DNA from 3 places in the Brassicibacter mesophilus genome. Region 2 is predicted to be linked to each of the others. Evidence: riboswitches for the same ligand, from Rfam matches in the RefSeq annotation. Region 2 holds a riboswitch; each other region holds the start of a gene.
The links. Region 2 has a riboswitch for S-adenosylmethionine ahead of HNR33_RS19735 (methionine ABC transporter ATP-binding protein). Riboswitches for the same ligand answer to the same signal wherever they lie in the genome.
Positions count from the first base shown of each region.

Region 1 (3,287 bases), on a different contig from region 2:
AACACTCCGCTCAGACATGCAAATTTCTTAACAGATTTTTTCTCTTCTTTCACCTAGTTTTCTTAACAAAATTACATAAGCATTCTCTTATCTTTATTTATTCATATTCAAGCAATATTTTTATTTCAAGCTCAATTATCCATAAAGCCTTATTGATTAAAGAGTAAAAAATAAGAGAAGCTAAAAGTCTTCATATGACTTCTCAGCTTCTCCTAAACTTTGTAATACCCTGTATTCAATTTGTATATTATCTCTTATACTGTTAATTATCCTCAGTATGTCTGTATCCTGTTGTTCCAAAATCAATACTATGTGATTAAAGTTCTTTTTAAGTGAATTTAGAATATATTCCAGTTCCTCTGCGTTATTTACCATTACTTCAATCTTGTGATCAATACTTGTATTTCTCCTGTTTGAGATATCTATAAACACGTTTTTTATGAACTCGATCACACCATAGATAAAAAATACATAAACGAAAACTGTAAAAATCCATACCATCATAGCATTCATCCTTTTTAATAAGGTTATATATTATATTATGAATAGTTACAGTTTATGTTTCCTACTTTCCTAGTCCTTCTTTTTTAAGAATTTCAGCTTTATCAGTTTTTTCCCAAGGAAGGTCAAGGTCTGTTCTTCCAAAATGTCCGTATGCAGCTACTTGCTTGTATATAGGTCTTCTAAGGTTTAAGTCTCTTATGATAGCTGCTGGCCTTAAATCAAAGTATTTTTGAATTAATTCTTCAATCTTACTTTCTTCGATTTTGTTTGTTCCAAAAGTATCAACTAGCACTGAAACAGGATGTGCTACTCCTATTGCATAAGCAAGCTGAACTTCACATTTATCTGCTAATCCTGCTGCTACAACATTCTTAGCAACATATCTTGCCGCATAAGCTGCTGATCTGTCTACCTTTGTAGGATCTTTTCCTGAGAATGCTCCACCACCATGACGAGCATAGCCACCATAAGTATCTACTATTATTTTTCTTCCTGTAAGACCAGCATCTCCTTGAGGTCCACCAACAACAAATCTTCCAGTTGGATTGATATAGTACTTTGTATCTTCATCTAGTAATTCTCTAGGTACTATTTTATTAATAACATGATCTCTTAAATCTCTAGCAATAGTTTTTAAATCTACTTCTGGACTGTGTTGAGTTGATATAACGACTGCGCTAACTCTAACAGGTTTGTTATCATGATACTCAACAGTTACTTGTGTCTTTCCATCCGGTCTTAAATAATCAAGAGTTCCATTTTTTCTTACTTCACTTAGTCTTCTAGAAAGCTTATGAGATAACGATATAGGCAGTGGCATAAGCTCTGGCGTTTCATTACATGCGAAACCAAACATTATCCCTTGATCTCCTGCTCCGATTAAATCCAGATCATCTTCTGCTCCGGACTTATGCTCTAATGCTCTGTTTACGCCCATAGCTATATCAGGTGACTGCTCATCAATAGCAGTAAGTACCGCACATGTATCACCATCAAAGCCGTATTTCGCTCTAGTATACCCAATATCCTCTATAGTCTTTCTTACAACCTTAGGAATGTCTACATACCCTTCTCTTAGAGAAATCTCACCTGCTACTAAAACTAATCCTGTAGTCACAGATGTTTCACAAGCCACCCTAGCCTCAGGATCAGTTTCTAAAAACGCATCAAGAATAGCATCTGAAATCTGATCACATATTTTATCTGGATGTCCTTCTGTTACCGATTCTGAAGTAAATAACCACTTTTTCATTTTAATTATCCTCCTCCAATGTAATATACTTAAAACTTACCCATTAATTCAAATTGAAAACCCGCGCTATATATCCAAGCATGAATCTAAAAACACACCTCAACATTTATTAGTCATAACATAACATATTATTTACAGAAGCATAGCAATATATTTCAATTCCAAGCTTTCAATTTGATTTTCGGCAAAACAAAAAACCTCTTCCACAAGAAAGAGGCGTGATTTCATACTTAACCTCATCTTCCAGAACAATAATTCTGTAGGACTTAGCACCTCATAACTGTAGTCAGTTACCGGTTGCCGGGCTTCACAGGGCCTATTCCCTCAGCCGCTCTTGATAAGGCATCAAGATTTTTAATTTAATTTTTTCACTGAACGTATTCTATCATAACTACATATACTAGTCAATAGTAATTTTTTAACATTAACGTTTTATAATATTGACGTGACTTGATGACTAAGAGTAAGTACAATAATACCTGATGTCATAATACCTAATATTATTGCAATAAACGCATGTCTAAATCTTATATTAAAAAGTGTTGCAGCTAGACACCCAGTCCAAGCTCCCGTAGTTGGCAGAGGTATGGCTACTAAAAGGTATAATCCAAAAACACTGTATTTTTTTATGTTTTTGCTCCTTTTCAATGTTCTTCTTTTAAGCCAGTTTATAAGTCCTCCAAAACCCTTTGTACTTCCCAAATTATTAAATATAGGCTTTAAAAGCAATAACAAAAAAGGAACTGGTATGCTGTTCCCTATTACACTTATTATAGCACTATGTAGCGGACTAAGCCCTAAGGAAATGCCTACAGGTATGGCTCCTCTAAGCTCAGATATAGGTGTGGCTGCAAGCATCATTACTAAGAGCTCCTCTCTAATGATTGCTAAAATATCCTCCATATAATCCCCCAAAATATCTGATATATTCTGTCATCTATATTATTATATATTTACTTTACAATATTTAGAAGTCATTTTTGGAACTCTATGCCCTCTATGTCATATATTGGGCAGTTTAGAGTATTTGATAACATAGGTTTACGTAAAATTTTAAGTATTAGAAAGATAAAATGAGAATTTCATAAATTATTAAATGAAACCAATGAATTTCTGAGAAAACAAACTCATATGGAGCATTGCAAATACAATACAAATCTTTTATACTATATAGGTAACATATTAACGGGGTGTAGCGCAGTTTGGTAGCGCACGTGGTTTGGGACCATGGGGCCGGGGGTTCGAGTCCCTCCACCCCGACCATCAGAAAAAGCTGAGATGAAAATCTCAGCTTTTTTCTATTTTTCCCTTTCTTCATAAATCAATTAAAAATTGTCTCTACTTGCATTTACTTCCACATTACATAAATGTAATCCATTTGTAATCAAAATATAATCTAAAATCTCCATAAATGATATATAATTACAGATGAAGGGGAACTTATTAACACATTTTGTCGTCTAACGTGTTAAACCTAAATATAAAAATTCATAAAGACATATGAAAAATAAAAATATAATCAAATGTGAGG
Region 1 covers NZ_JBNPXI010000004.1:195,120-198,406, reverse strand. The annotation lists gene HNR33_RS07565 (hypothetical protein) at 181-504, opposite strand; gene metK (methionine adenosyltransferase) at 566-1,756, opposite strand; SAM riboswitch class I at 1,990-2,100, opposite strand; gene HNR33_RS07555 (COG2426 family protein) at 2,189-2,659, opposite strand; tRNA gene HNR33_RS07550 (tRNA-Pro) at 2,943-3,019, shown strand.
Region 1: it holds a riboswitch for S-adenosylmethionine, as region 2 does, so the genes downstream of both, metK (methionine adenosyltransferase) here and HNR33_RS19735 (methionine ABC transporter ATP-binding protein) in region 2, are expected to answer to the same signal.

Region 2 (3,287 bases):
TAGCTAATGATTTTTTCACAATTACTCCTCCTTTATTTTCTTTTATCAATTCTTGCAGCAATTTTATTACCAATAGTCTGAACGCCTTGAACCAATATGATAATAACAATAACAGCTGAAATCATAATGTCAGTTTTAAAGCGATAAAGACCATAACGAATAGCTAAATCCCCAAGTCCACCTCCTCCAATAGCTCCTGCCATTGCAGAATAACCAATTAGATTAATTATTGTAAGTGTTATGCCTAAAACTAGAGAAGGCATTGCTTCAGGAATGAGCACCTTGAAAATAACTTGAAAAGTAGAGGCGCCCATAGCTGATACAGCTTCAACTATTCCTTTATCTACTTCTTTTAAAGAACTTTCAATAATTCTTGCAACAAAAGGTGCCGCAGCAATTGCTAAAGGTACAATAGTTGCTGTTGTTCCTATAGTAGTTCCAACAATTATTCTAGAAACTGGAAAGACTAGAATCATAAGTATGATAAATGGAAAGGACCTGCTTATGTTCACAACAGTGCTCAAAACAGAATTCAATAGTTGTTTTTCCCAAATACCATCTTTTTCGGTTATTACTAAGAGTACTCCAAGTGGAAAGCCTAGAAGTAATGCAAATACAGTCGATACAGAAACCATATATATTGTTTCCCATATAGATGGGATAAGTAGAGAAAACATATTATCCATTCCAAATCACCTCTAATCCTATATTTTCATCAATTAACCATTGAGAAGCTCGCTCTATTTCGTCTGTTGACCCTGTAAATTGTATAATTAGATTTCCTACACTTGTTGACTGAAGTTCATTTATATCACCAGAGAGAATATTGATATCAATATCGAATTTTCTTATTAATGATGATATAACAGGTTTTTTAGCTGACTCACCTAAGTAACTTAATCGCACTACCTTAGAATTAGAGATTTTAGGAAATATAATTTCTTCTTGAGAACTGTGCTTAATATGAGATACAAAAGTTTTAGCCGTTTCTGTTTTTGGTTTTGCAAATATTTCTTCTACAGTATTTAGTTCGATTATTTCTCCACCTTCAATTATTGCAACTCTATTACATATCTCACGTATTACTTCCATTTGATGCGTTATGAGTACAATTGTTAACCCATACTTGTTTTGAATTTCTTTTAATAAATTTAGAATTGATTTTGTTGTTTGAGGGTCAAGCGCTGATGTAGCTTCATCACATAGCAGAACCTTTGGGTTATTAGCTAGTGCACGAGCAATAGCAACTCTTTGCTTTTGTCCTCCACTTAACTGAGATGGATAAGAATCTTTTTTATCTGTCAAGCCAACTACGGAAAGTAATTGTTCGACTCTTCTGTTAATCTGGCTCTTATCATATCCAATTATTTCGAGAGGGAATGACACATTTTCAAATACAGTTCTTGAGCTAAGAAGATTAAAATGTTGAAATATCATCCCTATGGTTTTTCGTATTTCCATAAGTTCTTTTTTCTTGAGCTTTGTTATATCAGTTCCATCAATAGTGATATTTCCACTAGTTGGATTTTCTAATCTGTTTAATGTTCTTATAAGTGTAGATTTTCCAGCTCCACTTAGGCCTATTATGCCAAAAATCTCTCCCTTGTTTATCTCAAGGTTAATGTTTTTTAATGCATTTACACTGTTATTCTTGCTTTCATATGTTTTATATAAATTGGTTATTTTTATCAACTACTTCACTCCTTTATTGAATTATCGCAATAAAACGAACAAGCCAAACTAAGCTGCAAATAGAAAAATAGTCTATTTTAAAAAATATAGCTAATGTAATTTAATGCAAATAAAAAAACCTCCTTCGAATGAAAGAGGTTATATGACGATAAAAGCCAGCCTCTCTCATCTTTCAGCATATAATGCTGCAGGAATTAGCACCTTGTGTTTTGAACACCGGTTGCTGGGTTTCATCGGGCCAGTCCCTCCACCTCTCTAGATAAGAGCGTTTTATTTTGTTTATTAATCTATTATATTATTCTATTTTAAATTCATGACACCATATTGTCAATACCTATTTTAAAATTTTATTGATATATTTAAAATAGAGTTTGTTAATATAATCATTTAAAGTAAAATATGGAACGATATGTTTACTGGAGATAAACCAGGGTAAACAAATATATAAAAATGAATATAAGCTTAAAATAAATAAGTAGGAAAAAAGCATTTGCATATTCTTTTCTTTCAGGATTATCTGAACCTATTGGTGCCTTATTAAGATATTTTCTTTTAATGAAGTTTTTCAATGAGACAATATTTGGGCTAATCTTTGCAGTATTCACGCTCTTGCGCAGGTAATTAATAGAATTTGTGATGACTATTAATAGGAGATCCTATAGAGGATTAATATTAGTAGTTGTCCCATTTTTAAAATATTATATACAATGGTCATGAATAATGATAGAAATGTGAAGAGAAAGGACAAAAAATTATCTATAATATTAATATATTGACTTTACAAATTTCTATATTTCCTATTGACTTATATATTGATAGTGTTATAATGTGATTGGAAACATATCCAACTATTGGATGTTTATTTAAGAATATAAGATAATAATATTTTAAAATAGTGTACTGATTTAGGGAAAGGGGTGCAAAGCCCCTGCTGTAGTCGCAGCTGTAACCGGTTATGAAGACTAAAGTAAGCCACTGCAAGTTGAATTGTGGGAAGGTTTAGTTCTGAAGATGACCCGGAAGCCAGAAGACCTGTCATTACGCTCTTCTTAGAGTCTCCGACTTAGAGTAAGGGAAGATATAGGTGTATTTTTATAAGTTAGACAGACTAAAATTAGACTGAATTTTGTTTAGTTTTATTCAGTTATGTCTAATTATTTACCTGTGTTTATAAACCCTATCCTATGTGGACAGGGTTTTTTGTTTTGCAATACTATTTTTAAACAGTTTAGAAAAGGAGATGATTCATGCTTTATATTTAATTATGAGTAAGAAATATTTTAATTACTGAGGAGGGGTAGTGTGTATAAAAAGATAATAAGTTTAGTATTAGCACTTTCGATGGCACTTAGTTTAATACCAGTATCTACATTCAGCTCATACGCTGATAGTAATTATGCATATGAAGCTGGCGCTACTGTTACTGAAGATGTATATGGAACAGAGAGAAAAGTAGATACAGCTTTAGATGAATTAAGAGGTTTTTATAAAGATTATCAAATAGATTATATACCAGCTATGGCGTATAATCATTCTAGCGATAATTTAGATAATGACATAAAAATCATTAAAAAAAACTTAAGAACATATAATTC
Region 2 covers NZ_JBNPXI010000027.1:12,244-15,530, forward strand. The annotation lists gene HNR33_RS19725 (MetQ/NlpA family ABC transporter substrate-binding protein) at 1-19, opposite strand, end outside; gene HNR33_RS19730 (methionine ABC transporter permease) at 33-686, opposite strand; gene HNR33_RS19735 (methionine ABC transporter ATP-binding protein) at 679-1,692, opposite strand; SAM riboswitch class I at 1,855-1,958, opposite strand; cobalamin riboswitch at 2,577-2,746, shown strand; gene HNR33_RS19740 (Ig-like domain-containing protein) at 2,995-3,287, shown strand, end outside.

Region 3 (3,287 bases), on a different contig from region 2:
TTTTCAATGCCTATATAATATCAGATATTCTAATGAATATGGGGGATTCATATAATGGAGATTAGTAATTTTGTTTTACCGTTTCTTCTTACACTTTTTGCAGGGCTATCAACAGGTATAGGAGGATTATTTGTACTACTTTTTAGAAAAACTAATGCTAAGCTAATGTCAATTGCTTTGGGATTTTCGGCAGGAGTTATGATATATGTATCTTTTGTAGAGATTTTTAATGAAGCAAGACAACATCTTATCAATAGTTTAGGTGTTAAAAGTGGAGAATGGGCAACTGCGGCTTCATTTTTCTTAGGCATGATGGTAATAGCGCTAATTGATAGATTTGTTCCAAATCCCGAAAATCCACATGAACAGCACAAAATAGAGGAAACTAATAGCTGCGATATAAATCACAATTCAAAAAAACTATTAAAAACAGGAACTTTAACGGCTTTAGCAATAACGATACATAACTTCCCGGAGGGAATAGCTGCTTTTATTTCAGGTGTTAATCAACCATCTTTAGGAATTGCAATTGCTCTAGCAATAGCAATACACAATATTCCTGAGGGGATAGCAGTATCAATACCAGTATATTGTGCTACAGGAAGTAGGAAAAAGGCATTTATTATGTCGTTATTATCTGGACTATCTGAGCCTCTTGGTGCATTAATTGGATATCTTATTTTAAGGCCATTTATGAATGATGTAGTATTTGGAATTTCATTTGCAGCAGTTGCTGGAATTATGGTATTTATATCACTTGATGAGTTACTTCCAGCTGCCAGAGAATATGGTGAACATCATCTGTCAATATTTGGGTTAATAGGTGGAATGGTAGTGATGGCAGTTGGGCTATTAGTGATATTTTAGAGTAATTTACAGTATATAGGATATATGACTAAGCGCTAGTTTTGAAAAAATTTCGGATAATTGGAGATGTGAAACATTTCATCAATATAGAATGGATTTTGTATTTATGATGAAAAATTATATTGACAATAAACTAAGAAACCCTTATAATTAGTTTCAAGTAATTGAATACGAAAAACTTCTTATCAAGAGAGGTGGAGGGACTGGCCCTTTGAAACCTCGGCAGCGGATTCTCAATTTTTGAGAATACTGTGCCAATTCCAGCAAGCGATTAGCTTGAAAGATAAGAAGAGTGTGGATGCTTTCTTTGACTGAATGTATAGCCTCTTCTTATTGTATATAAGAAGGGGTTTTTTGTTTTATAACGAATAGGAAAGTTCTACTTTTATATTTTTAATAACAAGAACTTTCCGTATATGAGTTTCAAAAAAGGCAACATTATAATGTTTCTTTAGAAGCCTTTTTTATAATTGTTCAATTTTATTAAAGTTAAAGGAGAGTGATATGATTGAGATTTAGCACAAAGGAGGTTGAATTTTTTAAGAAGCATATTATTTCAAGTATTGAATCGGGCAGAGAAAAATATATATCTATTAGTCATCAGATTCATAACAGACCGGAGATTGGAAATGAAGAGTTTTTTGCCAGTAAACTACTGTCAGATACGCTAGCAAATCACGGATTTAATGTCTCAGTAGGTGTCGCTGGACACCCAACAGGATTTATTGGCCGTAAAAGGGCTGCCAGTTCTTCAGGGTCTGTGATAGGCTTTTTAGCAGAATATGATGCACTACCTAGTTTAGGACACGCGTGTGGACACAATATTATTGGAGCAACTAGTGTAGCAGCAGCCATTGCATTAGGAAGTATTATAGATGAAATAGGTGGAGAAGTGGTTGTTTTTGGAACACCAGCAGAAGAAGGCGGGCCAAATGGAAGTGCTAAAGGAAGCTTTGTGAGAGAGAATTTATTAGAAGAAATTGATGCATGTATGATGCTTCATCCTTCTAACAGGACTACTATTACAGGAAATAGCCTTGCTGTAGATCCTTTAGATTTTGAATTTATAGGCAAATCTGCGCATGCTTCTGCAGCTCCTGAGGAAGGAATCAATGCTCTAGATTCTGTAATACTTTTATTTAATGGGATCAATGCTCTTAGACAACATGTTGCTGATGATGTAAGAATACATGGAATTATTACACATGGTGGAGATGCTCCCAATATTATACCAGATTATGCAAAAGCAAGATTCTTTATAAGAGCAGAAACAAAATCAAAACTTGATGAAGTAACTAAAAAAGTTAAGGCAATCGCAGAAGGTGCTGCGATGGCTACTGGATCCAAATTAAATATTATAGCATTTCAGAACCCTGTAGATAATCTTCTTATAAATAAAAGGCTTGATGAAGTTTTCAAAAATAACCTAGAAAACCTTGGGGAAAAATTTGATGCTTGTAGTAAAAAAGGTATTGGATCAACTGATACGGGAAACATCAGCCAAGTTGTACCTACTATTCATCCTACAATAAAAATAGGTAATAAAAACTTAGTAGGTCATACTGTTGCTTTCCGTAATGCTGCTATTACAGCAGAAGCCGACAATGCACTGTTATTAGGGGCAAAAGCACTAGCATTAACAGGGTTAGATTTGATTATAGATACAGAGCTTCTTAATCAGATTAAACAAGAGTTTAAATCAGTAAAACGTTAAGAATTAAATGAAGTAAAAAAATAATAAGAGATAACCTATCAAGAGAGACCGAGGGACTGGCCCAATGAAGTCTCAGCAACCAGCGTTTGCATTAATGCCAGGTGCTAAATCCAGCAGAACACAGTTCTGAGAGATGGGAAGGTATAGTAGAATAATATGTCCTTTCCATAGGGCTTTTTTTATTGCTGTTTTTCTGTTAATAATTTTGAAATTATTCTTACGAGGAGAGTGATTGTATTGATTCTGCTTAATGATGTCAACAAGACTTATTTTACTAAGAATCAAGCTGTAGAAGCATTGAAGAAAGTAAATCTTAACATTTCTAAGGGAGAAATATTTGGGGTTATTGGATACAGTGGAGCTGGTAAAAGTACATTGATTAGATGCATTAACTTGCTAGAAAGACCTACGTCAGGAAAGGTTATTGTTGATGGAAAAGAGCTAACTAGTTTTTCACCAAAGCAGCTAAGGCAAAGCAGGAAAAAAATCGGCATGATATTCCAACATTTCAATCTAATGAAGGCACGCAGTGTATTTCAAAACATTGCCTATCCTTTAAAAGGAAGTGGATTAAATAGTAATCAGATACAAAACAAAGTGTATGAACTTCTTGAATTAGTTGGCTTAAATGATAAAGCACATGCATACCCTTCTCAGCTTAGTGGGGGTCAGAAGCAGAGAGTCGCAATAGCTAGGGCACTAGCCA
Region 3 covers NZ_JBNPXI010000005.1:100,572-103,858, forward strand. The annotation lists gene zupT (zinc transporter ZupT) at 55-867, shown strand; SAM riboswitch class I at 1,047-1,157, shown strand; gene HNR33_RS08030 (M20 family metallopeptidase) at 1,376-2,581, shown strand; SAM riboswitch class I at 2,614-2,721, shown strand; gene HNR33_RS08035 (methionine ABC transporter ATP-binding protein) at 2,819-3,287, shown strand, end outside.
Region 3: it holds a riboswitch for S-adenosylmethionine, as region 2 does, so the genes downstream of both, HNR33_RS08030 (M20 family metallopeptidase) here and HNR33_RS19735 (methionine ABC transporter ATP-binding protein) in region 2, are expected to answer to the same signal.